Regions from separate parts of the Arthrobacter sp. B0427-1-12 genome, predicted to be linked through region 1. Evidence: riboswitches for the same ligand, from Rfam matches in the RefSeq annotation. Region 1 holds a riboswitch; each other region holds the start of a gene.
What was found. Region 1 has a riboswitch for S-adenosylmethionine ahead of AC5RWU_RS04905 (methionine ABC transporter ATP-binding protein). Riboswitches for the same ligand answer to the same signal wherever they lie in the genome.
Positions count from the first base shown of each region.

Region 2: linked by a shared signal. The riboswitch ahead of AC5RWU_RS09200 (flavin reductase family protein) and the one ahead of AC5RWU_RS04905 (methionine ABC transporter ATP-binding protein) in region 1 are both predicted to bind S-adenosylmethionine.
Region 3: linked by a shared signal. The riboswitch ahead of AC5RWU_RS00310 (MFS transporter) and the one ahead of AC5RWU_RS04905 (methionine ABC transporter ATP-binding protein) in region 1 are both predicted to bind S-adenosylmethionine.

Region 1 is NZ_JBNHIC010000004.1:84,360-94,034, forward strand. It holds gene AC5RWU_RS04875 (hypothetical protein) at 1-1,581, opposite strand, end outside; gene AC5RWU_RS04880 (CoA-binding protein) at 1,805-2,299, opposite strand; gene AC5RWU_RS04885 (O-acetylhomoserine aminocarboxypropyltransferase/cysteine synthase family protein) at 2,296-3,774, opposite strand; gene sfnG (dimethylsulfone monooxygenase SfnG) at 3,779-4,954, opposite strand; gene acs (acetate--CoA ligase) at 4,959-6,926, opposite strand; SAM riboswitch class I at 7,088-7,189, opposite strand; gene AC5RWU_RS04900 (CoA-binding protein) at 7,320-7,736, shown strand; SAM riboswitch class I at 7,827-7,928, shown strand; gene AC5RWU_RS04905 (methionine ABC transporter ATP-binding protein) at 8,083-8,871, shown strand; gene AC5RWU_RS04910 (methionine ABC transporter permease) at 8,864-9,529, shown strand; gene AC5RWU_RS04915 (MetQ/NlpA family ABC transporter substrate-binding protein) at 9,574-9,675, shown strand, end outside.
Region 2 is NZ_JBNHIC010000011.1:40,183-49,857, reverse strand. It holds gene AC5RWU_RS09225 (S-layer homology domain-containing protein) at 41-1,972, opposite strand; gene AC5RWU_RS09220 (pyruvate, water dikinase regulatory protein) at 2,064-2,903, shown strand; gene ppsA (phosphoenolpyruvate synthase) at 3,078-5,468, shown strand; gene AC5RWU_RS09210 (aromatic ring-opening dioxygenase LigA) at 5,562-6,035, opposite strand; gene AC5RWU_RS09205 (MFS transporter) at 6,207-7,487, opposite strand; gene AC5RWU_RS09200 (flavin reductase family protein) at 7,498-8,004, opposite strand; SAM riboswitch class IV at 8,060-8,183, opposite strand; gene AC5RWU_RS09195 (LLM class flavin-dependent oxidoreductase) at 8,218-9,264, opposite strand; gene AC5RWU_RS09190 (amino acid permease) at 9,346-9,675, opposite strand, start outside.
Region 3 is NZ_JBNHIC010000001.1:52,308-61,982, reverse strand. It holds gene bioD (dethiobiotin synthase) at 1-686, shown strand, start outside; gene AC5RWU_RS00310 (MFS transporter) at 844-2,193, opposite strand; SAM riboswitch class IV at 2,231-2,353, opposite strand; partial or broken gene AC5RWU_RS00305 (FAD-binding oxidoreductase) at 2,496-3,005, shown strand; gene AC5RWU_RS00300 (FAD-binding oxidoreductase) at 3,401-3,892, shown strand; gene AC5RWU_RS00295 (hypothetical protein) at 3,982-4,116, opposite strand; gene AC5RWU_RS00290 (GntP family permease) at 4,272-5,711, opposite strand; gene AC5RWU_RS00285 (hypothetical protein) at 5,939-6,154, shown strand; gene AC5RWU_RS00280 (NAD(+)/NADH kinase) at 6,170-7,141, shown strand; gene AC5RWU_RS00275 (hypothetical protein) at 7,195-7,527, opposite strand; gene AC5RWU_RS00270 (TetR/AcrR family transcriptional regulator) at 7,550-8,254, shown strand; gene AC5RWU_RS00265 (3-hydroxyacyl-CoA dehydrogenase NAD-binding domain-containing protein) at 8,359-9,675, shown strand, end outside.

The sequences.
Region 1 (9,675 bases):
AACGGTGGCGGACAGCGGTCCGAAGGGCTCACTGCTCAGAGTACCGTTCGTGGCCTCCAGGGTCTGTACGGCGAAGACCGGAACATCTTCAGGAACCGATTCTGCCTGGACAGGCATGTGGGGCAGGGGACCGTACATCGTCAGGGTGACGTCCTGTTCCCGGCCCAAAGGCAGGCCGGCGACTGCTACTTCGTCCGTGACGGTTCCACCCTGCCCGATGGCTGCTGCCGAGAGTTTGGTGGTGACCGAAGGCGTCCATGGCACAACAGTGGTTTCGGCTTCGATCCCGAACTTGCTCCGCCAGGGTTTCACGAACGCAGCCGCGGACGCCGGCACTGCTGTCTGGGGATCGATGGACTCCGTCCAGACGTAGTAGCCGGAGGACGGCAGGGTGAGCGCAGGGGTTTCGTAGGTGTCCGGCCCGCTGACCCGCGTCACCACCGTGCCCACCTGCGGGGTTCCTTCCGGCACGGCATCCGCCAGACCCGGTTTCTGCGGAAGCGGGCCCCACAGTGTCGACTCCACCTCGACGGAGACAGCCTCCCCAATGACCGGGTCGTGCAGCCAGGGGAACGTGCCGCCGGACGGGCTTCCGCCCTCGACGTCAACCGTCAGGATGTCATGGAGCTCGGACCCCGCTTCCGCAACGGGTGCTGATGTCGTGGTGCTGACCAGGGGCTGGAACGCGGGCAGGGATGCGAGGCCGGAAACGGCTTCGACCGGAGAGGCAACCGGCGCCGCCAGCAGCCGCTGGGCGTTCGGTGCGTTCGGAACGAGCCAGGCAACGGCTCCGGTGGGGGCTGTCTCGGCGGAAACCCGAACGGTCCCCTCGCCCAGGCCCGTCCGCGTCAGGGGAAGCCCGTGGGGTTGGTCGCCGCTGGTCCAGGACAATGCGGCCGGATCGTCGGCCGTGAAGTCGCCGCTGACCATCGCCCGCACGGCGAGGCCGGGCGCCGCGGATCCAGCGGCAGTCCGCACGGTGATGGCTGCCCCGGTGATCAGGCCGGCGTCCGCACCGTCGTCGAGCTGAATGTCAAGGGTATACGGGCCGGCATGGGCGAAGGCCTGTTCCGTCAGGGACTGGCCAAGGCTGACCACCTGCTCGGGCAGGGCCGCCAGCTGCAGGATCTCCGCCATGCCGGGCGTGCCCCAGCCGCGTCCGGGCGAGGTGATGGCCCAGACAGCCAGCTGGACCGCCGCAGCCGTGTCATTGTCTTCGGCGGGACCCCAGCGGTGCAGCAGGTAGGACAGCGCGCCATTCTCCCTGGCATCGAGCGCGACGCCGTCGCTGCGGGTGAATCCGCCCTGCTGGCCCCCGTTATAGCCCTGGCCGAAGACCGGGGCCAGCCGCTCGAAGTCCGTACAGTACGCGACCTGGCCGGCGCTGTTGCGGTGCTGGCCGATGAAAAGTGCCGCAGAGCTGTGCCCGGCCGCATAGGTCCAGCCGTCGGCGACCGGCTGCGCGCGCCGGCTGCAGCGGAATGAAGGCCAGCAGGAGCAGCAGGCAACCGGCCAGGCACAGGACGCCGGGCAGGCCGGAAGCTCGCGATCGTAGTCGAGTGAACAAGGAATTCCTCCCAATCATGCCCGCGCCTGAGCTGCGCGCAGGTTCCACAGTGGTCATGCCCGAAGCCCGGGCCCGCTACCACTGTTCCGGCCGGCACCAACCAGCGGCAGGGGAGCGTCCGGGAATGTGGACAGCCGGTGCCCGGCTGCCCGGTGGGGAGGAAAAGACAGCCGCGTACGAAAACAGCGGGGGCCGGCACCCGAAGGTGCCGGCCCCAGCCTGAAAAGCCAGCAGGTATTACGCTGTCAGCTGCCGCTTGGAGGAGATCACACCGGTGTCGAAACCGGCCAGATGCAGTCCGCCGTGGAAGCGGGCGTGCTCGATCTTCACGCAGCGGTCCATCACCACGTTCATCCCGGCCGCCTCGGCGTCCCGGGCAACGTCCTCATGCCAGGAGCCCAGCTGCAGCCACAGGGTCTTCGCCCCGACGGCCTTGGCCTCCTCGAGTACGCCCGGCAGGTCGTCGTGCTTGCGGAAGACCTCGACCAGATCGGGCTTCTCCGGCAGGTCGGCCAGTGAGGGGTAGACCGGCTGGCCCAGGATTTCCTTGACCACCGGGTTCACGAAGTAGACCTTGAACCTGGTGGAAGACAGCAGGTATGTGGCTACGAAGTAGGACGCGCGGGACGGTTTGTCCGAGGCCCCCACAATCGCGATCACCTTCGTGTTGCGCAGGATGTTCAGGCGCTCCGGCGCGGACGGTCCCTGCCAGGTGCGTTCCTCGGTGCTCACTTGGATGCTCCTTCCTGGGCCGGGGCTTCCTGGGCCTCGACCGACTCCACCACGCGGGTTCCCGGCTCCACCGACGCGGCGCGGGCGGAGGGAATAACGCACGCTTCGCCGTCGTACGTCGGCGCGGCGAACTCGCTGGTGTCGAACGCGTGGTCCTCGTGGTCGCGGCTGGGCCCGTGCTCGGCCGCCGCGGACTGCGAAGCGGCCAGTGCCTGGTCCAGGTCCCAGAGGATGTCGTCGACGTCCTCCAGTCCGACGGAGATGCGGATCAGGTCCTCCGGCACGCCGGCGGCCGCCAGCTGGTCCACGGACAGCTGCTGGTGCGTCGTCGAGCCGGGGTGGATGACCAGGGTGCGGGCGTCGCCGATGTTGGCCAGGTGGGAGGCCACCTGGAGCGCTTCGATGAACTTCTGGCCGGCCGCGCGGCCGCCCTTGACCCCGAAGGCGAAGACGGAACCGACGCCCTTGGGCAGGTAACGGCGCCCGCGCTCGTAGTGCGGATGCGACGGCAGGCCGGCGTAGTTCACATAGGTGACCCGGTCATCGGCCTCGAGCCATTCGGCAACGCGCTGGGCGTTCTCCAGGTGCTCGTCCAGGCGCTGCGGCAGCGTCTCCACGCCCTGCAGCAGCTGGAAAGCGGACTGCGCGGACAGCGACGGCCCGATGTCGCGCAACTGCTCCGAGCGCAGCTTGGTCAGGAAGCCGTACTCGCCGAAGTTGCCCCACCAGGACACATTGCCGTAGGACGGCACCGGATCGGTCATCTGCGGGAACTTGCCGTTGCCCCAGTCGAAGCGGCCGCTTTCGACGACGACGCCGCCCAGGGTGGTGCCGTGCCCGCCGATGAACTTGGTCGCCGAGTGGATTACGATGTCCGCACCGTGCTCGATCGGGCGGATCAGGTACGGCGTGCTCAAGGTCGCGTCGACGATCAGCGGAACACCGGCGTCGTGCGCCACCTTGGCGAGCCCCTCCAGATCGGCGATATCGCCGGAGGGGTTGGCCACAATCTCGGTGTAGACGGCCTTGGTGTTCGGCTGGATCGCGGCGGCGAAGTCCGCCGGATCCGTGCCGGGCACAAATGTGGTCTCCACGCCGAAGCGGCGCAGCGTGACGTCCAGTTGGGTCACCGTGCCGCCGTAGAGCTGGGAGGAGGCGACGATGTGGTCACCTGCCCCGGTCAGCGCGGCGAAGGTGATGAACTCCGCTGCCATGCCCGACGCCGTCGCCACGGCCCCGATGCCGCCCTCCAGGGAGGCCATGCGCTCCTCGAAGGCCGCGACCGTCGGGTTGCCGATCCGGGAATAGATGTTCCCGTACTTCTGCAGTGCGAAGAGGTTGGCAGCATCGTCCGTGTCCTTGAACACGAAGGACGTGGTCTGGTAGATGGGGACGGCGCGGGCGCCGTGTTCGGCATCGGGGGTCCCGCCGGCATGCAGGGCACGGGTGCGGAAACCGAATTGACGTTCACTCATGAAGTCAGGCTACCCGTTCCGGAGTACCGAACTTGGTGACGGGCAGCAGTTCGGTGTTCATTTCAGTGCCGTTCCTGCGGGCCAGGTCGGCCTCGAGCTCGCGGACGATCGGCAGCACGTCGCGGCCGAACGCCTCCACTTCCTCCTGGAAGTGCAGGTAACCGGTCAGGAACAGGTTCACGCCGATCTTCTTGTATTCGACGATGCGCTCGGCAATCTGCTCCGGGGTGCCGATCAGCTGGGTCTTGAAACCGTCGTTGTACTGGACCAGGTCCTCGAAGCTGGAGTCTGCCCACATGCCCTTGCGGTCCTTGGTGGCCTGTCCGGCCTCCTTGACGGCGGAGGCGAAGCCATCGACAGCAGGCTTGTGCGCCTTGGCGATGATCTCCCGCAGGGTGTCCCGGGCTTCCTTCTCGGTTTTACGGGCGATCACGAAGCCGTTGAGGCCGAACTTCGGCGAACGGCCCGCGGTGGCGGCCGCGGCCGTCACGCCGGCGATGTTCTCCTTGAAGTCCTCGATATCGCGGCCGTTGGAGAAGTACCAGTCGGCGGTGCGGCCGGCGACCCCCTGGGCGGCGGTGGAATTACCGCCGAAGAAAATCTCCGGGTGGGCGCGGCCAGGGATGTCGAGCGGTGCCGGGCTCAGGGTGAAGTCGGAGATGTTGTAGTACTTGCCGGACTGGCTGTAGTTCTGCTGGGTCCACAGCCCGCGCAGCACCCGGATGAACTCCTCGGTGCGCACGTAGCGCTCGTCATGCTCCAGCCAGGGCAGGCCGAAGTTCACGAACTCGTCCTTGAGCCAGCCGGAGACGATGTTCACCGCGGAACGGCCGCCGGAGATGTGGTCGGCGGTGATGATGAACTTGGCCAGCACGCCCGGGTGCCACATGCCGGGGTGCACTGCGGAGATGATATTCAGGCGTTCGGTGGCGCCCAGCAGGGCCAGCGAGAAGGACGTTGCCTCGTGCTGCTTGTCCGCGCCGTAGGAGGCGGCGTAGCGGGTCTGGGTCAGGGCGTATTCGAAGCCGGAGTTCTCGGCAATGCGGGCCAGCTTCTTGTTGTAGTCGAAGTCCCAGCTGGTGCGCTGCTCGATGGTGGAGACAACAAGGCCGCCGGAGACATTCGGTACCCAGTACGCGAACTTCAGGGGCGCGGAAAAGTCGATCTGGGGAGTGGTCATGGCGTTACTTCCTTTGGTCGGCCAGGGCAGCGGCGATGCCGGCAATTGCGGGTTCGTTCTGGAGCGATGTGGTGTCGCCGAGGGCCGTGCCTTCGTACAACTGGGTGAGCAGGCGGCGCATGATCTTGCCGGAGCGTGTCTTGGGGACGTCCGGAACTACGACGACGGCGGCCGGCTTGGCGATCGGGCCGATCTCCTTGGCGACGTGGTTGCGGAGGGCGGTGACGATCTTCGCATGGTCCTGCGCCTTGCCGGCATCCGTCAGCACGACGAAGGCGGCGATGGCGTGGCCGGTTTTGGGATCGGCTACGGGGGCAACGCCTGCTTCGACGACCCACGGGTGGGAGACGAGGGCGGATTCGATTTCGATGGTGGAGAGGCGGTGGCCGGAGACGTTGAGGACGTCGTCGACCCGGCCCAGGATCCAGGTATCCCCATCCTCGTCGTACTTCGCGCCGTCGCCAGCCAGGAACCAGCCCTGTTCCGCGTACTTGCGCCAGTAGGAATCGAGGTAGCGCTGGGGGTTGCCCCACACGGTGCGGGCCATCGCAGGACCGGTCTGGTCCACCACGATGTAACCCTGGACGCCCGGCGCAACCGGTGCGCCGTCGTCGTCCACGATCTTGGTGCCCACACCCGGAAGCGCACGCGTCGCGCAGCCGGGCTTGAACACCGTGTCCGTCTGGCGGGGGGAGAGGATCGTCGCGCCGGTCTCCGACTGCCACCAGGTATCGATCATCGGCACTTCGTTGCGGCCGATGTTCCCGCGGAACCAGCGCCATGCCTCCGGGTTGGTGGCCTCCCCGACGGTGCCCAGCAGGCGGATGGAGGAGAGGTCGTAATCCGCCGGTACGCCGTCGGGGAACCAGCCCATCAGGGACCGCACCAGCGTCGGCGCGGTGTAGTAGCTGGTGACGCCGTAACGTTCGATGATTTCGAAGTGCCGGCCTGGATGGGGAGTGTTCGGGGTGCCTTCGTAGATCACCTGGGTGACGCCGTTGGACAGCGGTCCGTAGATCTCGTACGTGTGCGCCGTGACCCAGGCCAGGTCCGCGGTGCACCAGTGGACGTCCTTCTCCCGCTGCGCCGGATCCGGATTGCTGAAGAGGTACTCGTAGCTCCAGGAGGCCTGCGTCAGGTAGCCGCCGGAGGTGTGGACCAGGCCCTTGGGCTTGCCGGTGGTGCCGGAGGTGTACATGATGAACAGCGGCGTTTCGGCGTCGAACGCCTCCGGTTCGTGGACCTCGGAGGCGGTGTCGACGACCTCGTGCCACCAGATGTCCCGGCCCTCGACCCATGCAACGTCGGTGTGACCGGTGCGGTTGACCACCAGCACATGCTCGATTGCGTTGTCGCCGGAGACGGCTTCGTCCGCGTTGGCTTTGACCGGGACGGCCTGGCCGCGGCGGAACTGGCCGTCCGTGGTGACCAGCAGCTTGGCGCGGGTGTCTTCGACCCGGAACTTCAGTGCTTCGGCGGAAAAACCGCCGAAGACCAGCGAGTGGATGGCGCCGATCCGGGCCACGGCCAGGGTGATGATGACGGTTTCGGGAATCACCGGCAGGTAGATGACCACACGGTCGCCCTTGGTGATGCCCAGCGCCAGCAGTGCGTTGGCGGCCTGGGAGACTTCCTTCTGGAGTTCGGCGTAGGTGATGGAGCGGCGGTCGCCGGGCTCGCCTTCGAAGTGCAGCGCCACTTTGTCTCCGCGGCCCGCGGCGACATGCCGGTCGACGCAGTTGACGGCGACGTTCAGCGTGCCCCCGGAGAACCACTCGATCTTCGGCACACTAAGGTGGGGTTCGCCGTCGTCATTAATCCCCCCGGTGGGCCGGGCCGGCTCCCAGGTGTGGGGCGTATGCCACGGCGTTTCCCACTGCAGCCTGCGGGCCGCCTCCTCCCAGAAGGCGATCCGTTCGGTTTCGGTGGCGACGTCAGCGGCGGAAGTGCTCTGCGCGGCGATGGCAGTCATAGGGTGTGCTGGTCCTTTGTGGTGGTGCGGAAGATGCGGGGGCGCGTCACGCGCGCGCGGAACTGCAGCTGCACATTCGCATCGACGGCGGCCGCCTGCGGGACGGCAGGGCAGGGAAGGCCGCGGCGGCGCGGGATGCGGCAAATTCAGGCATAAAGCACACTCCATCGGTCCTGGCAGTAGCACCTTGCTGATGGCTGTGAAGCATCAGAGGGTTGCTGCGGCGTCGTCGATCCAGGTCTCTCGGCCGCTCGGGATGGTCACCTCCAATGAAACGGGACACGGCGGCCCCGGAGCAAATCGGCGTAACAAACCGACCTCTCCGCACCCTTTCCGCAAGGCGTAGTCTGGCCCTGTTGATTGCGTACCGGACCAGGCTGCTGGAGGCAGAACGTGGCACACGAAAATGATCCTGAGGTCATCCGCAGACTGCTGACGGCCCCCGGCCGCTGGGCCATCGTCGGACTTTCCAACAATCCGCGCCGCGTTGCGCTGGGAGTCTCCAAATACCTGATGGACGGGCTGGGCATGCAGATCGTTCCGGTGAGCCTTAAGGGCGACGACGTCCACGGGCAAAGAGGCTACAAAAAGCTCGCGGACGTCCCCGGCGGGATCGACGTCGTCGACTTCTTCGTCAACTCACAGAAGGTGGGGCCGCTGGTGGACGAAGCCATCGCCGTGGGCGCGAAAGCGGTCTGGCTGCAGCTGGGCGTCATCGATGAAGCGGCCGCCCAGCGCGCCAAGGACGCCGGCCTTGAGGTAGTGATGGACACCTGCCCGGCCATCGAGGCGCCGCGGTTCGGGCTGTGATTGGCCGCTGACCTGCGGCCCTGAAGCCCCGTTACGGGATGTGACGTAACTTATTCGCTTTTTGACGGGTCCGGCTTTTGAATGGGTGCGTAACCATCCCGAGCGGCCGAGAGACCTGGATCGACGACGCCGCAGCAACCCCCTCCCGTTTTTGCCAAGGGAGCAGGGTGCTACTGCCAGGACCGATGGAGAAGCAACTGCTTTCGTTGGTCTCCCTGACCGCGCCCGTATCCGCGCCGGCCAGGGGTTCCTTTGGCGACGGCGGCGCGCCTCTTCTCGGGCTTAGACCCAAGGAGATCGACGTGATACCAACAACAGCGGCAGCGCCCGGCAACGGCGGTGCCCAGTGATAGACATCCAGAACGTCTCGACTGTCTTCCGGGCGGATGCCGGCGAATTCACCGCCGTCGACAACATCTCGCTGCACATCCCGCGGGGCAGCATCCAGGGGATCATCGGCTTCTCCGGAGCCGGCAAGTCGACCCTGCTGCGCAACATCAACCTGCTCGAGCGGCCCACCTCCGGGCGGGTGCTGGTGGACGGCGTGGACCTGGTGGAGCTGTCCGACCCCGAACTGCGCACCAAGCGCCACGACATCGGCATGATCTTCCAGCACTTCAATCTGCTCAACAACCTCACCGCCCAGCAGAACGTCGAGCTGTCCCTGAAGTTCGCGGGTGTGGGACCGGCCGAGCGGCGGCGCCGCGCGGCCGAGGCGCTGGCGATTGTTGACCTGGCTGACAAGGCGAAGACCTACCCCGCCAAGCTCTCCGGCGGCCAGAAGCAGCGCGTCGCGATCGCCCGCGCCCTGGCCACCGAGCCCAAGGTGCTGCTCTGCGACGAGCCGACCTCCGCCGTCGACCCCAGAACCACAGCCTCCGTGCTGCAGTACCTCAGCGACGTCAACGCGAAGTTCGGCATCACCATCGTGGTGGTCACGCACGAAATGAACGTCATCAAGGCCATCGCCGACAACGTGGCCGTGATGGAGGACGGACGGGTGGTCGAGCAGTTCGACCTGGCCGAACTGGACCGGCCGGGTTTCTCGCCCGGCACCTCGATTGGCCGCTACCTGATTTCCGACGACATCGAGCTCGAGCGCATCCACCGGCCGGGGGAGCTGGCCAGTGCTTGAGCGCATCATCGAGGTCTGGCCGGAAATTGTCGCCGCCATGGGCGAGACCCTCACCATGCTGCTGGTGGCCATCCCGCTGGCCGTCCTGCTGGGCACGCCGCTGGGGGTGCTGCTGTACTCCATCGGCCCCAACGGCCTGAAGCACAAGCCGAAGCTGCACCGGGTCATCGACGGCCTGGTGAACCTGATCCGGTCCTTCCCGTTCCTGATCCTGCTGATTGCGATCATCCCGCTGACCAGGCTGATCGTGGGGACGACCATCGGTACCGCCGCAGTGATCGTCCCGCTGACCATCAACGCGATCCCGTACTTTGCCCGGTTCGTGGAGCAGAACCTCTCCCAGCTGGGGACCGGCGTCGTGGAAGCGGCCCGCTCCATGGGTGCCAGCCGCCTTCAGATCGTCCGGGACGTGCTGCTGGTGGAAGCCAAGCCCGCACTGGTCGGTTCCATCACCATCATGACGGTCAGCTTCATCTCCTACTCGGCGATGGCTGGCCTGGTCGGCGGCGGCGGCATCGGTGACTTCGCCATCCGCTACGGCTACTACCGTTACGAAACCGGGCTGATGATCGCGGCGATCGTGCTGATGATTGTGCTGGTCCAGATCGTGCAGATCGGCGGATCGTTCATCGCCCGCAGGCTGGACAAACGGCTCTAGCCGCCTTCGAAATTTTCACCCGCACCACTTTCAAGGGGACCACTATGCCCAAAATCAGCCCATCCACCCCGAATGTTTCCCGACGCTCCCTGCTCCGCGGCCTCCTTGGCGCCGCCGCGGCCGTGCCCGTCCTGGGCACCGTCGGC
Region 2 (9,675 bases), on a different contig from region 1:
TGTTCCTGCTGCACTGCGATCCGTGATCGCGGTCTTGGGGTCAGTCCAGGTCCACTGTCTCGATACCCTTCTCGTTGAACCGGTAGAGGAAGGCGGCCATGGCGTCGCGGTTGATCGGCTGGTACGGGCGGAAGGTGGGCTTATTGCCCTCCCCCTCGTCCCAACCCGTGGACAGCCCCGTCTCATGGAGCCAGGCGATTTCCGTGTAGAACTGGTTGTCCGTGGCGACATCCGCGAACGACGATTCAGTCGGCGGGGTGTAGTCTTCCTCGTCCAAGCCCGCCCAGCGGAACATGAAGGCCGCCATCGCGTCGCGGTTGACCGGCTGGTACGGGCGGAACGTGCGATCGCCCCAGCCTGTGCTGATGCCTTCGGCGTTCAGCCAGGCGATTTCCCGGTAGAACTGGTTGTCGGTGGCCACGTCAGCGAACGGGGACTGCGCGGGCGGCGCGAAGTCCGTGTCGCCGTCGTAGCGGTTCATGAAGGCAGCCATCGCATCGCGGTTGACCGGCTGGTACGGGCGGTAGGTGCCGTCCGGCCAGCCGGTGGAGATACCGGTATCCGCCAGCCACATCATGTGCTTGAAGTACGGATGGTCCTCGGCCACGTCGGTGAACATGGAACTGATCGTGAAGTCCCGGCTCTGGACCGCGGACTGGTTGCCCACCCGGTCCGTCGCCAAGAACGTGATCGTCGTCGTCCGGTTGAGCTGGATCGGGCCCGTGTAGACGGGGCTGATCAGCGTCGGCTTGCTGCCGTCGGTGGTGTAGCGGATGGACGCCGATTCGTCGGCGGTCAGGGTGACCGTCATGCCGGGCGCGTGCGAGCCGCCGTCCGGCGTGACGGTGACCACCGGCGCCGTGGTATCGGTCGGGTCGCCGTTGACCTCGGGGCCGGCCCGGTACATCAGGCCCTGGCCGCCACTGCCCGCCAGCCGGGCTTCGTCGTCGAAGACCAGCAGGTCGCCGCCGCTCAGACCCAGGCCGGTGACCATGCTGTAGCCGGCGGCCCATTCGGCAGCCACCGAGGCATACCTGGGCTCGGTCAGGTCGACGCGGTGGACCGCGTCCCGGCCCTTGTCCGCGCTGCCGGAGCCATCGGCCGAACCGGCGTACAGCGCGTGTTCGGCGTGGTCGTAGACCAGGGCCGCGGGCAGACCGACGTTGTGGGACGGCACGGTGGCCACCGGTGAGCCGCCGGGCAGCGGCGCCTCGAAGCTGGTCAGACCCGTGGCTTCGCTGACGTACACGGTAACCCGGCCATCGCCGTCGTAATCCTCGGCGGCCGCGGCAACGGGCGCACTGGCGGCAAGATTGGCGACGACGTCGGCCGCCGGCGCCGCGGACAGCGGATCCACGATCCGCTGGACCGTGCTGGAATTGCGGAATGATACGTAGGCATGGCCGTCGGCGCCGACACTGACGGCCGCTGGGCGCGTGCCCTCGCCGCTGGTCGCGATGGTGTCCTGCTGGACGAAGAGCCTGGTTTCCGGATTCCAGACCGCCCGGACCACGGCGCTGCTGCCGGTCGCGGCATCCGGGATGAGCGCGACCTCGTCGCCGCTGCCCGCGGCCTCCGGCGTCGGATCAAGCAGGGCCGGCGCACCGGGCTCGGCCGGTCCTTCGCCCGCCCCGGCGAGCGGCCCGCCCAGGCACGTTGCCCCGGTGCCGTCCTGCGTCTCCTGCGGCTCTTCAATCTGGCCGGACGTACCGGCGCCCGGTTCCATGAGCCGGCAGAATCCGGCCGCGGCGTCCGCTATCCAGACCCGGCCGTCCGGATCCTGGATAGCGCCGGCGGCCAGATTCAGGCCGGTGGTGGTGACGGCATGCGGCTGGACGGCCACCGCAGGCGCCACGAGGCCGAGGCCAGCCAAGGCCGTTGCCCCCGTTGCCAATGCCGCGACGGCCCCGATGACGGCCGGAGTGCGAGCTGATCGGTGCGGACTGGATCCAGGATCCACTTTCCGTTTCATATTCCCCCCTATTTGGAAATGCCCCATCTAGATCATTGGATTTCCACCCTGTGAATTTCTTAACCGGAACCGCGGCAGGCACAATTCGTTCATGGCCAATGACGTTCCGGCACCCAACGGCGGCACTGCGCGCCCGGTGTTCTTCCTCTCCGACAGCACCGGCATCACGGCGGAGACCCTCGGCAATACCCTGCTGACCCAGTTCCCCGCCGGACAATTCGACCGCACCACGGTGCCGTTCATCACCTCAGCCGCCCAGGCCCAGGAAGTTGTCGCCACCATCAACGGCCTCGCCGAGCAGGGCCTGGCCCCGATCGTCTTTTCGACGGCGGTCAACGGCGACATCCGGCGGATTCTCGCCAAGTCCCGGGGGACCTTGGTGGATCTCTTCGGGGCGCATGTGGGCCAACTGGAAGAGGCGCTGGCCGTACCGGCCAGCGGCGAACCCGGCCGGGCGCACGGGCTGGGCAATGCAGCGCGCTACCAGTCGCGGATGACCGCCGTCGAATACGCCATGGAACACGACGACGGCCAGAGCCTGCGCGCGCTGGAGAAGGCCGAGCTCATCCTGGTGGCACCCTCGCGGTGCGGCAAGACGCCGACCACGATGTATCTGGCGCTGCAGCACGGGATCTTCGCTGCGAACTTCCCGCTGGTGGAGGAGGACTTCGAGCAGGAGGACCTGCCGGAGCCTTTAAGACCGTTTGTGAAGAAGTGCTTCGGCCTCACCTCCAACCCGCTGCGGCTGAGCCAGATCAGGACCGAACGCCGTCCAGGCTCCCCCTATGCCTCCCTGCGCCAGTGCGGTTTCGAACTGCGCAGCGCCGAAAGGCTCTACGTTTCGCACGGGATTCCGCACCTGAACTCGTCGAATATGTCCGTGGAGGAGATGTCCGCTGTGATCCTGCAGCGGATGAAGCTGCGGCATTAGCACGCTTCGCCCGGGGGCAGGGAAGTCCTGCACACTACGCTGTGTTGCACTTCACATGGAATCCGGGGCGTCGGCCTGTCACTATGGACAAGAATTCCGCCGCCCGGTACGGCGATTCCTACAATCGGGCTGTACCCCGGCCCGTGCCTGACACCTGCGAAGGAGCAGTGACCCATGACGACAGACATCCTGTGGTTTTCCGAACTCGGCCTGAAGGACCTTGACCGGGTAGGCGGCAAGAACGCCTCCCTCGGCGAGATGGTCCAGAACCTCACCACCGCAGGGGTGAAGGTTCCCGATGGATTCGCCACCACGGCCGATGCCTACCGCCGTTTCCTCAGCGACTCCGGGCTGGACCAGCGGATCGCCGACCGCCTGCACAGCCTCAATACCGACGACGTGACCGCCCTGGCGGCCGCCGGCAGCGAGATCCGGACCATGATCCGCGAGACCCCGTTCCTGCCGGAATTCGAGGCCCAGCTCCGCTCCGCCTACGAGCAGTTGGTGAAGAAGCACGGCGGTTCCGAGGACCTGTCCTGGGCCGTGCGCTCCAGCGCCACCGCCGAGGACCTGCCGGACGCCTCCTTCGCCGGCCAGCAGGAAACCTTCCTCAATGTCCGCGGGATCGAGAACATCCTGCTGGCCATCAAGGACGTCTTCGCCTCCCTGTACAACGACCGCGCCATCGCCTACCGCGTGCACCACCGCTTCGAGCACGCCGAGGTGGCACTCTCGGCCGGGGTGCAGCGGATGGTGCGTTCCGACATCGGAGCTTCCGGCGTCATCTTCACCATGGATACCGAATCCGGTTTCCAGGACGCCGTCTTCGTCACCTCCTCCTACGGGCTCGGCGAGGCCGTGGTCCAGGGCGCGGTCAATCCGGACGAGTTCTACGTCTACAAGCCGGCCCTGCGGGCCGGCCGTCCCGCCATCCTCAAGCGCGGCCTCGGCGAGAAGGCCCTGCAGATGACCTATACCGCCAGCGAGGAGGTCGGCCGCACGGTCGACTTCGTGCCCGTGGAACCGGCACTGCGGCAGCGCTTCAGCCTCACCGACGCCGATGTCGAGCAGCTGGCCCGCCATGCCCTGGCCATCGAGGCGCACTACGGCCGCCCGATGGACATCGAGTGGGGCAAGGACGGGATCGACGGCGGCCTGTACATTCTGCAGGCCCGTCCCGAAACGGTGCAGTCCCGCAAGGCCGTCGGCCAGCTCAGCCGCTTCCGCCTGAACGAGACCGGCCGCGTGCTGGTCGAGGGCCGCGCGATCGGCCAGCGCATCGGCGCCGGCAAGGTGCGCATCCTCAAGTCCATCGACCAGATGGCCGCTTTCCAGACGGGCGACGTCCTGGTCGCGGACATGACGGACCCGGACTGGGAACCGATCATGAAGCGCGCCAGCGCCATCGTGACCAACCGCGGCGGCCGCACCTGCCACGCGGCAATCATCGCCCGCGAACTGGGGATTCCCGCCGTCGTCGGCACCGGGGATGCCAGCCACCTTCTGGCCGACGGCACCGAAGTCACCGTGTCCTGCGCCGAAGGTGAGGCCGGTTTCGTGTACGAGGGGCTGCTGGACTTCCGCGTCGAGGAAACCGAGCTCGGGCAGCTTCCCGAAGCGCCGGTCAAGGTGATGATGAATGTCGGCACTCCGGAGCAGGCCTTCACCTTCGCCGCGCTGCCGAACCACGGCGTCGGCTTGGCGCGGCTGGAGTTCATCATCAACCGCCAGATCGGCATCCACCCCAAGGCGCTGCTCAACCTGGACGATCAGCCCGCCCCTGTGGCCGCGGAAATCCGGGAGCGGATCGCCGCCTACGCCGGACCGCGCGAGTACTACGTCAAGCGCCTGGCCGAGGGCGTGGCCACCATTGCGGCGGCGTTCGCGCCGGAGCCGGTGATCGTGCGCATGTCCGACTTCAAGTCCAATGAGTACGCCAATCTCATCGGCGGCCCGGCCTACGAGCCGGACGAGGAAAATCCGATGCTCGGCTTCCGCGGTGCTTCCCGCTACCTTGAGCCGTCCTTTCGGGACTGCTTCGACCTGGAGTGCGAGGCGCTATCATACGTGCGCAACGAAATGGGCCTGACCAACGTCAAGCTCATGATCCCGTTCGTGCGCACCGTCGACGAGGCCGCCGGCGTGATCGATCTGCTGGACGAGAACGGGCTGCGGCGCGGCGAAAACGGGCTGGAAATCATCATGATGTGCGAACTGCCGGCCAACGCCCTGCTCGCGGACCAGTTCCTCGAGTACTTCGACGGCTTCTCCATCGGCTCCAACGACATGACCCAGCTGACCCTGGGCCTGGACCGCGATTCGGCGATCGTCGCTGGCAGCTTCGACGAGCGCAACGACGCCGTCAAGCGCCTGCTCAGCATGGCCATCCAGGCCTGCAAGGCGCACGGCAAGTACGTGGGCATCTGTGGCCAGGGACCCAGCGACCACCCGGACTTTGCCGAATGGCTGGTCGACGAGGGCATCGAATCCGTGTCGCTGAACCCGGACACCGTGGTGGATACCTGGGTGCGGCTGGCCGGTTCCAAGGAAGCCTCCGCCGTCTAGCCTGACGCGGCGCGCGGGCGCCCCGGAAGTATCCGGGGCGTCCGCGCTGGGCCACCCCTCACACCCGCTCTGCGGAACGGTTTATGTACTCGTTTACGTACTGCGCAGGACCTGCCCGGCCGCGCGCAGTGCCAGGCCGGTCAGTACCAGCATCAGCCCGGCGCCGAAGGCAAAGAGCGCCAGGCCAAACGCCACCACGGAGGTGAACAGCGACGCCCGCAGGAATGATGCCGTCATGACGGTCTGGCGCTCGGGGTCATCCTGTTCCATTTCGCCATAGGTCCTGCCGCCGGTGGCTTCGAGGGAATGTTTGTTGATCACGCCGGCCTGGATGAAGGCGTCGATCGGGCCATTGACCTGCTCGCCGGCGAACATCGGGGCATCTGCGGAGATGGGGATTCTTTCGTCGGCCAACTGGGAGCTGACGATGCCCCAGGTAATGCCGCCGCCGATGATCATGAGCGCACCGACAATGATGCTGATGAGTCCGATCAGACGGATCGTTGTCGCCTTGTGGCTGCGTTGTTCGGGGGTTAAATGCACTCCGCTTGTGGTTTCGTGTGCCATGAGGATCACTCGCTTGTGGGGGACGGATAGTTATCCGGCCGCAGAGTCAGCGGTGCCGGCATGCGGCCTACTTCAAGTATAGGAACCGCTCTAGGTTAGGACCCCTTCGGAGCGGCTCTTCTTGCCCCGCTGGGTCGGCAGCCCCCGCACGAAAAACGCATTTGTGGTGCGTCAATCGCGGAGTGAACGTTGGTGTTCGCCGACGAAGCGGTTCCGGCCCGCCCGGTAGCCGAACACTGCAGCCAGCGCACCCACCGCCAGGAACATGATGCCGGCGGCGGTGAACCCTCCGGTTCCGGCATACAGCTGACCCACCAGCAGAGTCCCGGAGGATCCGACACCGTAGCCCACGCCCTGCATCATGCCGGACAGATGCGCAGCCGTGTGGCTGTCCCGGGTGCGGAGCATGATCATGGTCAGTGCCACCGCGGTCAGGCTTCCCTGCCCCAGTCCCAGCAGCCCGGTCCACACCCAGATCAGCTCCAGCGGGCCGAAGATGCTCAATGCGAAACCGCCGCCGGTCATCAGCGCCACGGCCACGTTGAGCGCGCGCTGGTCCCGCAGTCGGGCTGCCAGTGCCGGCGCGAACAGCGATCCGGTCATCTGCAGCACGATCGAAACGGCCACAATGGCCCCGGCTGTGCCGCCGTCGATCCCGCGGTCCCGCAGGATCGGCGCTAGCCAGGTGAAGACGCTGAAGGACATCATCGCCTGCAGCACCATGAAGACGGTCACCTGCCAGGCGGTCGCCGAGCGCCAGACATTCGGTCCGGAGACCGCGACGGTGTGCCGGCCGTGATGCCGCCTCAGGGCGATGGGCGCAAACAGCAGCACGACGGCGGCAGCCGGGAGTGCCCAGAAGGCCAGCGATAACTCCCACGAGCCGGTGGCGGCATAGACCGGGTAGGTGAAGCCCGCACCGAGGGCGGCGGAGGCACACATGGCGGTGGTGTAGAGTCCGCCCATCAGTCCCAGCCGGTGCTGGAAATCCCGCTTGACGACGCCGGGCAGCAGCACATTGCCGACGGCGATGGCCGCGCCGCAGGCGCCGGTGCCGAGCATCAGTGCGGGCAGATGGCCGGCGCCGGGAACTTCCAGCCCGCGTGCGGCCAGTCCGGCCGTCAGCACGATCATTGCGCCGAGCAGGACCCGCTCGGCGCCGAAGCGCCGGGCCAGCCCCGGTGCCAGCGGGGCGAAGACACCCAGGAAGGTCACCGGGACCGTGGTCAGGACGGTAACCGCCAAGGCCGGCAGTCCGGTGGCGGCCGTGACCTCGGCCAGCACCGCGGAGAAGCTGGAGAACAGGGTCCTCAGGTTGAGTCCGATCAGCACCAGGCAGATGCCCAGATAAATGAGTCCCCGCCGACTCCTGATCTGGGTGGGTTCCGGTGCCGGAACCTCGTCAACCTCGGCGTCGACCAACAATTCGGGATCGCGGGGGCCTGGGGTCATGCAACGAACACTATACGAATGCCGGCTGCTCCAGCCGGCGGAACTCCGAACCGTGGAAGACCAGCGGCTCGTGGGCACCGTCATGCGTGGAGAAGCCGTGCACGCGCAGCAGCACCACCTGGTGGTCGCCCGCCGGGACCTCATTCTCCACCGAACAGTCCAGCCACAGGGCGGCCTGCTCCAGGAAGACCGCACCGCCGTCGGACGTGTGCAGTTCGAGGCCGGCGAAACGATCACCGGTCCGGGACGCGATCTGGCGGCAGACGCCGTCGTGCTCTGTTCCGAGGATGGAGACCCCGATGCGGTCAGCGCCTCGCAGCACCGGCCACGTCCGTGAGGTGTTCTGAACGGCGAACATGACCAGCGGCGGTTCCATCGAAACGCCCACGGTGAAGGAGGACGCCACAATACCGTTCGGCGCCCCGTCAATCTGCGCGCACAGCGCGGCAATGCCGGACGGGAAGCGGCCGAAGGCCTGACGCAGGGCGGCGGGCTGCAGGTCGTTGGTCAAAGACATGGAAGACTCCTGGCTTCGCGCACTTGATGGCGGCTCCGGGCCTGGGGCACGAAGAGCGCCGTACTTGCCTGCGCAGGTTCCTTCGCCCCGCGCGGGCCGAATCATCACCTGGAGCACCCCACTACAGCGAGAGGGTTGCCGTCCAACCAGCCAGGGCTTATGCGTTGGAGCTCATGATTCTGGCATCCAGACTAGGATCGCCTTAGTTCCAGGTCAAACATTGGACACACTTCGTAACCCCAGCTCCTTCTGCACCACGGGCATCACCTCGGTCGCCAGCAGCTCCACCGAACGCGCGGTTTCCGCGAACGGCAGCCCACCCAGGCCGACCTGGGCCATGTAGCGGTCGATGCCCAGGGCCTCATGGATCACCATGATCTTCTCGATCACTTCCTGCGGGCTGCCCACCAGCAGTCCCCCGCCCGGCTCGGTCCACAGGTCGAAGGTCTGCCGCGGGAAGTGGCCCGCGGGCCGGGGCATGTTCTGCTCGAAGTACGCCTTGTAGTAGGGATAGAAGGTGTCCCGGGCCTGCTGCGAGGTGCCGCCGACGTAGAAGTGGCCGCCGGCACCCACGGCGAGGCGGCCGGCGTCGTGCCCGTTGGCGGCGGCTGTCTGCCGGTAGTAGTCGACCAGCCGCACAAAGTGCTGGGGCCCGGACAGCAGCGCCACATACAGCGGCAGGCCCAGCCGGCCCGCGCGCTCAAAGCTGGCCGGCGTGCCGCCGACGCCCACCCAGACGGGCAGCTGCTCCTGCAGTGGTCGTGGGGCGATCTCCGCGTTCTGCAGCGACTGCGTGTGGCGGCCGGTCCAGGTGAGGTTGCGGTTTTCCCGCAGCGCCACCAGCATCTTCAGCTTTTCCTCGAACAGCTCGTCGTAGTCCGCCAGGTCATAGCCAAACAGCGGGTAGGACTCGATGAACGCACCGCGGCCGGCGAAGATCTCCGCCCGCCCGTCCGAGATCAGGTCCAGGGTGGCGAACTGCTCGAACAGGCGCACCGGGTCCTGGGTGGACAGTACAGTGACGGCCGTAGCCAGCCGCAGCTTCGTGGTCTCGCGGGCGATCGCGGCCAGCACGATTTCCGGGGCGGAAAGGGCGAAGTCGTGGCGGTGGTGCTCGCCGAGACCGAGAAAGGAAATACCTGACTGATCCGCAATCTTGGCCAGCTCGATCAGCTCGGTGAGCCGCTGGTGCGGGGACAGTCCGACGCCGGTGCCTGCGTTGCGGGTCAGCTCGCCGAAGGTGAAGATGCCGAATTCCATGGTGCTCCCTGGCTGGTGGATGGTTTCGGCTTCCAGTTTACTTGAAGTGTCAAGTTTACCGTGGGTTCTCTCGGCGCTCGCTCAGTCCAGCGGCCGCCGGTGGTGCAGCAGCCCGTGGTGGCCGTGCCGCGGACTGTGCGGGTTCATCAGCGAGTGCCTGCGGCCGTAGAACCAGTACAGGACAAGGCCGATGACCAGCCAGATACCGAACCGCGCCCAGGTTTGCCAGTCGAGCTGCAGCATCAGGAAGCCGGAGGCCAGCACGCCGAATGCGGGCGCCACCGGCATGAGCGGCAGGCGGAAGGTCCGGGGCACCTCCGGGCGGGTGCGGCGCAGGACGATGACGGCCACGCACACCACAACGAACGCCGCCAGGATCCCGATGTTGGTCAGGTCCGCGACCGCACGGAT
Region 3 (9,675 bases), on a different contig from region 1:
AGACCATGACGACGGCAGCGCTGGCCGCCGCCCTCACCTCGCCGGCATGGGGCAGCCGGACGGTGGCCGCCTACAAGCCGGCCCAAACCGGAGTCGAGGACGGCGAGCCTGGCGACTCGGACGAAGTGCGGCGCCTGGCCGGCCTGGCGGCGGTTTCCGACGGCGCCCGGCTGCGGGCACCGATGGCCCCGGTGGCCGCCGCCCTCCGCGAGGACGCCCGGCTGCCCGGCCTGGAGGTTCATGTGGACCGGATCCGGCAGCTCGCCGCAACCCACAACCACGTGCTGGTGGAGGGCGCCGGCGGCTTGCTGGTCGAACTGGACTCGGCCAGGCATACGCTGGCGGACCTCGCGGCGGACCTCAGCGGCGGGGCCGGCACCCGCTCCGACCCGCCATCCGCCCTGACCGTAGGCGTCATCGTCGTCGCCCGCAGCGGCCTGGGAACCCTCAACCACTGCCTGCTCACACTGGAGGCGCTGGACCGGCGCGGGCTGGCGGTGGCGGGCGTGGTGATCGGCGCGTGGCCCGAGGAACCGGACGAGGTGGAAGCCAGCAATGCCGAGTACCTGCGCGGCCTGCACGTGCCGCTGGCCGGTGCCATCCCCGCCGGCGCGCCCGCTCTGGAGCCCCGCGTCTTCCAAAGCCTCGCCCCGCAATGGCTCAGTGGGCTCGCCCCCTCCCGCTGACCTGCCCCCGTTCACTCCGCAGCACACGTTCATTTAAGCGCCCATTCGTGCGTTTCGCGCAAAGTCAGCGGGAGGGGAAGGTGCATTAAATGACGACGCCGGCACTTAGGTTCCGTCTGCCGGGGGAACCCGAGTGCCGGCGTCGAGCCTGAGGGCGTCAGGCGGCGACGCGCCGCTCTGCCAGCGCCGCCCGCTCCTGGACGGCCGGGTCCTTCGCGGCCAGCGCCGCCCAGGTGGTCAGGCCGGCCAGCAGCACCAGGTAGCCGCAGATCAGCCACGGCTCGTTGCCGCCCAGCTCCAGCAGGGACGCGGCGATGAACGGGGTCAGGCCGCCGGAGAGCACGGTGCCCACCTGGTAGCCGAAGGAGACGCCGCTGTAGCGCAGGTGCACGGGGAACTGCTCCGCGAACCAGGCCGCCTGCGGTCCGTAGATGGAATCGTGCAGCAGGTTCATGCCCACGATCATCACCAGCGGCAGCAGCACCAGCGGCCCATTATCCAGGAACCAGAAGAACGGCCAGATGAATGCGGCTATGCCGACGGCGCTGCTCACGGCGATCCGGCGCCGGCCCACCTTGTCCGAGAGCCAGCCCCAGAACGGGCCGGAGATGATGCCCAGCGCGGAAACGATCAGGATGGCGGTCAGGCCGGCGGCGCTGTCGTCGCGGCGTTCTTTCAGGTAGCTGAGGATGTAGACGGTGAGGAGGAAGAACAGTGCCGGCTGGGCCAGGCGCAGGCCGATGGTGATCAGGATGGCCCGCGGGTGTTCGCGCAGCACTCGCTTGACCGGCCAGGCCTCCACCTGCTTCTCCTCCTTGAGTTCCTTGAACTCCGGTGCGTCATCCACGCCCAGGCGGATCACCAGGCCCACCACCACCAGCACGGCGGAGAGCAGGAACGGGATGCGCCAGCCGAAGGCGGCGAACTGCTCGGCGCCCAGCACCGACTGGGTCACCGCGAAGGCACCCGTGGCCAGCAGCATGCCCGCGGCGGAGCCGATCTGGGTGAAGCTGCCGAAGAAACCGCGCAGGTGGCTCGGCGCGTGCTCGACGGACAGCAGGGCGGAACCGCCCCACTCGGCGCCGGCGGACAGGCCCTGCAGCAGGCGCAGCAGCACCAGGCCGACGACGGCGAACCAGCCCGCCTGCGCGAAGGTCGGCAGCAGGCCGATCGCCGTGGAGGCGATGCCCATGGTCAGCAGCGAGATCACCAGCAGCGACTTGCGGCCGATCCGGTCGCCCAGCTGGCCGGCCACGATGCCGCCAACGGGGCGGGCGAAGAAGCCCACCGCGAAGGTGGCGAAGGAGGCCAGGATGCCACCGATCGGCGTGGAGGACGGGAAGAACTGCTGGTTGAAGATCAGCGCGGCGGCTGTGCCGTAGAGGTAGAAGTCGTACCACTCGATAGTGGTGCCGACGAACGCGGAGGACAGCACCCGCTTCTTGCGGGCGATGTGGGTACCGATGCTCTCAGGGCGCTCCCCGACAGCGGGCAGTGTTGCAGTCATGGTGGACCTTCAAGGCTCGCGGCGCCCGCGGAACGATGCGCCATACTTACGCGCCCGATCCTGCGCCGGGTCCGCGTCGAATCGTCACCTGGGGCACCCCACTACAGCGGCGAGGGTTGCCGTCCAGCCGGCCAGGGCCTTGTGGCTGGAACTCTTGATTCTGGTACCGATTCTGCAGGGCAGGTCCGTCACACTGCAAAATCCGCCGTCCCTGACGGTAATGCTTCGCAACACTTTCGATTCGGAAACCGGACCGTGCTAGGGGCTTGTGCCCTGCAGCAGGTCGTAGGAATGTGGACTCCATGCCGGCACATCCAAGCGAGGACGCATCAATGTCGATCAATCTGGTTCCCGATCTCCCCGACGCTTTCGCCGCGCTGCCCCGCTTTACCCGGGATCCCGCCGACCTTGAACTCGTCCGCACCGACCGCTCCGGCTATGTGCCCCCGACGCTGCCCGACGGCGTCGTGCTGGCCGAGTCCCTCCAGGATGTGGTGGATACCCTCCGCGCGGCCAGCGCCCACCGGCTGCCGGTGGTGCCCCGCGGGGCCGGCACCGGCCTGGCCGCCGGCGCCTCGGCGCAGGCCGGGGAGATCGTGCTGGACGTCAGCCGGATGAACCGGATCCTGCGCATCGACCCGGTGGAGCAGCTCGCCGTCGTCGAACCCGGCGTCCTGAACGCCGAACTGAACGCGGCCGCCGCCGAATTCGGACTCTTCTATGCCCCGGATCCGGCCAGCACGCTCTACTGCTCCATCGGCGGCAATATCGCCACCAATGCCGGCGGCATGCGCTGCGCCAAGTATGGCGTGACCCGCGAGTCCGTCCTGGCCCTGAAAGTTGTCCTGGCCGACGGCCGCGTGCTGGTTACCGGCACCGAAACCATTAAGGCCGTGACCGGCTACGACATGAACGCCCTGTTCATCGGCTCCGAAGGCACCCTCGGCGTCGTCGTCGAGGCGACCCTACGGCTGCGGCCGATGCCGGTGGCCACTGCGACCGTCGCCGCCTACTTCCGCGATGTTGAAAGCGCAGCCGCGGCGGCCTCCGCCGTCGTCGCCGCGCGGGCCACCCCGGCGTTACTGGAACTGGTCGACGGACCCACCCTAGGGGCCATCGATCTGGCCACGGGCACGGACCACCGGCAGCGCGGCGGTGCCTTCCTGCTGGCCCAGACGGACGTTTCGGTGCCGAAATCGAGCGCGACGTGGTGCTCAAGGCCATCGAACCGTTCGCCGAATCCGTCTTCGTCCCCCAGGACCCGGTCCAGGCGGAAGCGCTGGTGCAGGCACGCCGGGATGCGATCCCGTCGCTCCAACAACTGGGGCGCACCTCCATCGGCGACGTCGGCGTGCCGCGGAACCGGCTGGCCGAGATCGTCACCGGCATCCAGGAGATTTCCCGGGACACCGGGGTCAGGATCTACACGATTGCCCACGCCGCCGACGGCAACCTGCACCCGATGATCGTCGTCGAACCCGGGGAGTCGATCACCACCGGCGCCCCGAAGGAGGCGCTGGGACGCATGTTCGAACTCGCCCGGTCCCTGGGCGGGACGCTGACCGGTGAGCACGGCGTCGGCCTGCTCAAGCAGGACTGGGTCACCGCCGAGGTCGGCGACCTCTCCCGCGAACTGCAGCACCGCATCAAGGCGGCCCTGGACCCGCTGAACATCCTCAACCCAGGCAAGGCGATCTAAAGCAGCGGTTTCCCGTCAAAGTCCGACGGCGGCACTCGCCGGAGTGCCGCCGTCGGGCTTCTGTGCGGTTCAGCCGGTGCCGGCTGCCCTCAGCGCTTCTTCATGCGGGCGACCGGATCCGCGGACGCATCCGTGGCGCCCTTGGCCCGCTTCTCCGCGCGGCGCTGCTTGATGGATTTGGTCGGTTTCTTGTGTTCGTCCCGGTGCGGGGTCTTGTCAGGCATGGTGCTCTCCAACGGCGGATTCCAGGGGGCTGCGTGTGCCGTCCGCGCCGTCCCGAATTGAACAATACGCCGGTTCTGCACAGATGCAACGGGTTCCCGACCGCATCCTGTTCTTCCTCAGTTCCCGGGGCTGGCCGGTCCCAACGGTGGCCCTGTCAGAGCACCAGGCTCAGCGGCAGGATCAGCAGGATTGCGACGACCGAGGCCACGGAGACGCCGACGCTCACCGTCTTCAGGGCACCCCGCACAGTCTGGCCCAGCAGCGACTGCAGCAGCCAGAAGGTGTTGGAGGTGACATGGACCATGAAGAGAGAGCCAGCGCCGGCGGCCAGCGCGATCAGCACCGGATCCAGACCGATCGCGTCGGCGACCGGAGCCAGCAGGCCGGCCGCGGTGATCGCCGAGAGCGTCACGGAGCCGACGGCGATGTGCAGCAGGGCCGCGATTCCCCAGACCACCAGCAGCGGGGCAACGGTGCTGGCGGAGAAGAAACCGCCCAGGATGTCGCCCAGCCCGGCGGCGGCCACGGTCGCGGCGAGCGATCCACCGACGCCGGTCAGCAACAGGATCTGGCCGCTCTCCTTGAAACCGGTGGAGATGGCTTCCTCCACCCGCTTCTGGCCGATGGTGTAGTGGGCCACTACGGCCGTGCCGATCAGGCCGATCAGCAGTGCCACCACAGGAGAGCCGAGCAGCTGGAGCCAGGCGATTTCGATCTGTGCGATCTCCAGCACCGCCCCGGCGGCGATCAGCAGCAGCGAAGTGAACAGCGGGGCGAAGAGCAGCAGCAGCGGCGCTTCCTGCTGCTCCCGCTCGGCCAGCGCCACGGCGCCTGTCGCGGGGCGGAGGGCGTCGGCGTCGTCAGCGGTCGGCGCGGCACCCCCTGCCGGTGCCGGACGTCCTGCCCGCGAGTCACCGCCGGCGTCCTGCTCCAGTTCGTCGGCGAAGTCGTCGTTCTCGTCCGATTCAGGCTTCCAGAATCCGCGGCGGAAAAGGAACGTCATGATCGCGATCGCGATCACCACCGTGGGCACCACGATAATCAGACCGAACAGCAGCATCTTCCCCAAGGACACCCCGAGCACGCCGGCCAGGGCCAGGGCACCGACGCCGGGAACCATGAACACGATGCCGCACTCGAGTGAGATCGCCATCGCCGTGGCCAGCCTGGCCGTGCCGAACCTGCCGATCTTCGGCGCCAGCTTGCGGGCCAGCGGCGCTGAGATCACAATCATCACGTCCACGAAAATGGACTGCAGCACCGTGCCCATCGCCACGCCCATGCTGTATGGCATCGCCTTGGCGCCGAAGACGCGCAGCAACTGCTCGACCAGGCGGCGGATGGCACCGGTCTCGTTGAGGATCGAACCCATCAGCACGCCGAAGGCGATGAGCAGCCCAACCTCCATCATGATCTCGCCGAAGCCGCCGGTGATCGTTTCGACCGTCTTCGTGACCCCGAGTCCAGCCGACAGGCCCAGGTAGACGGAGCCGATGACCAGCGAGATGACCGGGTTCACCTTGAACCGGACAATCAGCACAACAGTGGCAAGCACTGCCACCGCCGTGTTGATCAGGATGGCGATATCAGACATGAGGATTCCGCTCGATTGTGGCCTCCTGCACCGAAGGCTTGTGGACGTGTCGTGGGTTGTGACGGGAGGCACAACGCCTGCCCATATTATGAGATGCAGACCACAATGCAAATTGGTGGACGCATTACGACGCAGGCGCCGGACTGGGATAACCTCTGTCCGCCCGCTGGCCGCGCGCTAGGGTGGAAGTGACCACGCCTGCCGCCGCCCGGAACCCAAGGGGAGCCATGTCCAGCCAGTACCAGTACCCGGATCCGCCGCACCAACCGCAGCCAGCCGCCATGTACCAGCCGGTGTACGTGCAGCCAGCCCAGACCAAGGGCGCCAGCATTACCTCCATGGTGCTCGGACTCGTGTCCATCCTGCTGGGCTTCACCTTCCTGGTACCCATCGTCGGCTTCATCTTCGGCGTGGCCGCCACATCCACGACCACCGGCGCCTGAGCGCCAGGACCGGCCATGGCAAACGATTCCGCGACGACGCTCAAGGGACGCCGGATCGGCGTCGTCCTGCACCCGGCCAGGCCCGTGGACGAGGCCCTGGAGCGCATCAACCAATGGTCCCGGGCGCACGGCATGGACGTAGCGGGGCTGCCCCGCGACGGAGCACGGCTGCCGGCGGACTGGCAGCGGATCGATGAGGCGGACTTCCCCGACGCCGTCTCAGCGGTCATCAGCCTGGGCGGAGACGGGACCATGCTCGGCGCCATGCGGCTGGTGGCCGACCGGCCGGTGCCCGTGCTGGGCGTCAACTACGGCCATGTCGGCTTCCTGGTGGAAATCGAACCGCCGGACCTGGCGGCGGCACTGGACATGCTCCTGGGCGGGGACTTCGCAATTGAGCCCCACCATGCCCTGGACATCGCCGTGGCGGCGGCCGAAGGCCGTGAAACCAAGCACTATCTGGCCTTCAACGACGCGGTGATCACCCGCATGCCGGGCCACGGAGTGGTCGCTGCCGAGGCCACCTTGGGCGGGGAGGTCTTTGGCTACTTCAAGGCGGACGGAATCATCGCCTCCACCCCGGCCGGATCAACCGCCTACACCTACTCCGCCGGCGGGCCCATCGTCTCGCCCGGCGTCACGGCCACCGTGATCACGCCCGTGGCCCCGATGGCGGGCATTAGCCGCGCGCTGGTCCTGGACCCTGCCCACTGCCTGGCGCTGAGCGTGACGGCACCCACCCTGCAGGCGGCGCTGGAGATCGACGGCAACATGGTCGCCCAGCTGGGGACGGGCGCGGCGCTGGAGATTTCACTGCGGACAGGCGCCGGCTCCGTGGTGCGGCTGAACCCGCGGCGCCATGTGGCCAGCGGGCTCATCAAGCTGAGCCTGATGGACTTGCCCCTGACCCGGTCCCAGATGCGGGAACTGCTGCCCGAGGACATCGAGGAACGCCTTAAGGCCCGGACGGACCATCTGCGGAGCTGAAACAGGAACGACGGCGGCACCCGGCCGCCGTGCCGCCTGTTGCCTTCAGTGGCTTAGGCGCAGGCCTCAGCCAGGGCGTCGACCGACGCGGCCGGAACCTGGTCGCCGGCGTCGGCGATCTGCCGCAGCGGAACCGAGAACTCGGAGGGCAGACCGGCCGCTTCGGCGGCATCCACCAGCCCGGACAACAGCTGCTGCTCCTGGGCGCTGACCATTCCGTCCTCCACCAGCGCGCAGACCTGGCGCTTGGCTTCGTCGACGGCGATTGTGGCGATCTCCGAGGCCGCGCTGCTGGCCGCGTTGGTGGCGGCCTCTTCAACCTGGGCGCAGCCGGCCAGGAGGGCGATCAGCGGGATTCCGGCAAGGACAACAAGGCGGCGGTTCACCCCAACAGCGTACCGTGGAACGGTGACAAACTCCCCCGAGACCCAGGCCCGGTTCCGTTCCGACGTGGCCGCAACCGCACTCGAGCTGTTCGTCAGCCAGGGCTATGAGGCCACCAGCGTGGACGCGATTGCCGAAGCCGCAGGCATTTCCCGCAGCAGGTTCTTCCGCCAGTTCCACTCCAAGGAAGATGTCATCTTCGCGGACCACGAGACACTGCTGGAGCGTGCGGAAGCCTTCCTGACCGAAGGACACGATGACCCTTGGGAAGCGGTCTGCCGGGCGGCGCTCATGGTGTTCGATCACTTCGCGCAGCAGGGCGAAACCGCCCGGCAACGGTACCGGGTGGTCAACGCGGTCCCGGCGCTGCGCGACCGCGAGCTCGTCACCGTCTTCCGCTACGAGCGGCTCTTCGGCCAGTACCTTCGCGATGCGCTGCCCGGCCTTGCACCGCTGGATGCGGTCCGCTTCGCGGCCACGCTCATCAGCACGCACAACTTCATGCTGCGCGAGCTCATGCGCGGCGAGCGGCCGGTGCCCGGCGCGGAGGTGCAGGACGCACTCGACGACGTCCGCCGGCTTTACGGTATCCTTCCGGCGAACGACGACGGCGGGCGGCCGCCGCAGGACGACGTGGTCGTGGCGGTGTTCCCCAGGTCGCTGCCGCCGGCGGAACTGGCCCGGCGCCTGGAGCAGCAGCTTGCGGATCGGAGCCACCCGAGCAAATGAGACTGCGTTTCCATTGACCTGACACTTGGTTTCACTACATACTGTCTCTGCAGCGACCGCGCGGCCGGCACCTCAAGGTCCGCCGCCTGAGCAAAGGGGCACGAGTGACGAGTGCAGAATCAGTGACCGAGGTCCGCACCAGCTTCGCGGACCATGGCGGCTTCCGTTTTGCGCTGCTGACGCTGGCAAACGAGGCCGGGCGTCCGGCCACGCTGGGTCCGGCGTCCCTGGACAACCTGGCCGCGGCGCTGGACGCCGTCGACACTTCCGCAGTGGATGCGGTGGCCGTTACCGGCGCGGGCAAAGTGTTCTGCGCCGGCGCGGATCTGAAGAAGATGGTGGAGGCACGGACACCTGAACGGGCTGAGGCGGTGGCCCGGCACGGCCTGGACGTCTTTGCCCGGCTGGCCGCCCTGCCTGTGCCGACCTTCGCCTTCCTCAACGGCGCGGCTCTGGGCGGCGGACTGGAACTGGCGCTCCACGCGGACTACCGCACGGCCGCCGATTCGGTACGGGCCATCGGATTCCCCGAGGTCCGGCTGGGCTTGATCCCCGGCTGGGCCGGCATCCCGCGCACCGTGGCACTCGCCGGCCCCGAAGCCGCAGCCCGGCTGGTCGTCACTGACTCGCTTGCCGCACAGAACCACGCCGCACCGGCGGCCGCAGGCCTGGGCCTGGTGGACGAAGTAATGCCGGCCGCGAACTTCCTGACCAGTTCCCTCGACTTTGCCGCCGACGTCCTCGCTGGCCGCCGCACTGTGGACCGGACAGCTGGGGACGGGACGACCACGGACACCGCCAAGGAATCCCTGGAGGCCGTCCGCGTCCGGCTGGACGAGCGGCTGCACGGCGCCGCCCCCGCACCGTACCGGGCGCTGGACCTGATCACCGCCGCAGCCGAGGAGACCGGAGCCCAGGACACCGCAGAACCTAACGCGGCGACGATCCGCACCTTCGGCGAACTCCTCCTCTCCGACGAAGCCCGCGCCAGCATCTACGCCTTCCACCTCACCCAGTCGCTGGCCAAGCACCCGGCCGGCAGGCCGGATGTGCCGCCGCGCCCGGTCCGCTCCGTCGGCGTGATCGGCGCCGGCCTGATGGCCAGCCAGCTGGCCCTGGTGTTCGCCCGGCAGCTGCGCGTGCCGGTGCTGATCACCGACCTCTCCCGCGAGCGCGTGGATGCGGCGCTGGGGTGGATGGACACCCAGCTTGCCGCGGACGTCGCCCGCGGCAAGCTGCAGGAGGACGCCGCCGCGCAGATCCGCGGACTCATCACCGGCACCACGGACAAGGCGGACTTCGCTGACTGTGACGCCGTGATCGAGGCGGTCTTCGAGGAGCTGTCCGTCAAGCAGGCGGTCTTTGCCGAGGTGGAGCCGCTTCTGCGTCCCGATGCCCTGCTGCTGACCAATACCTCGTCC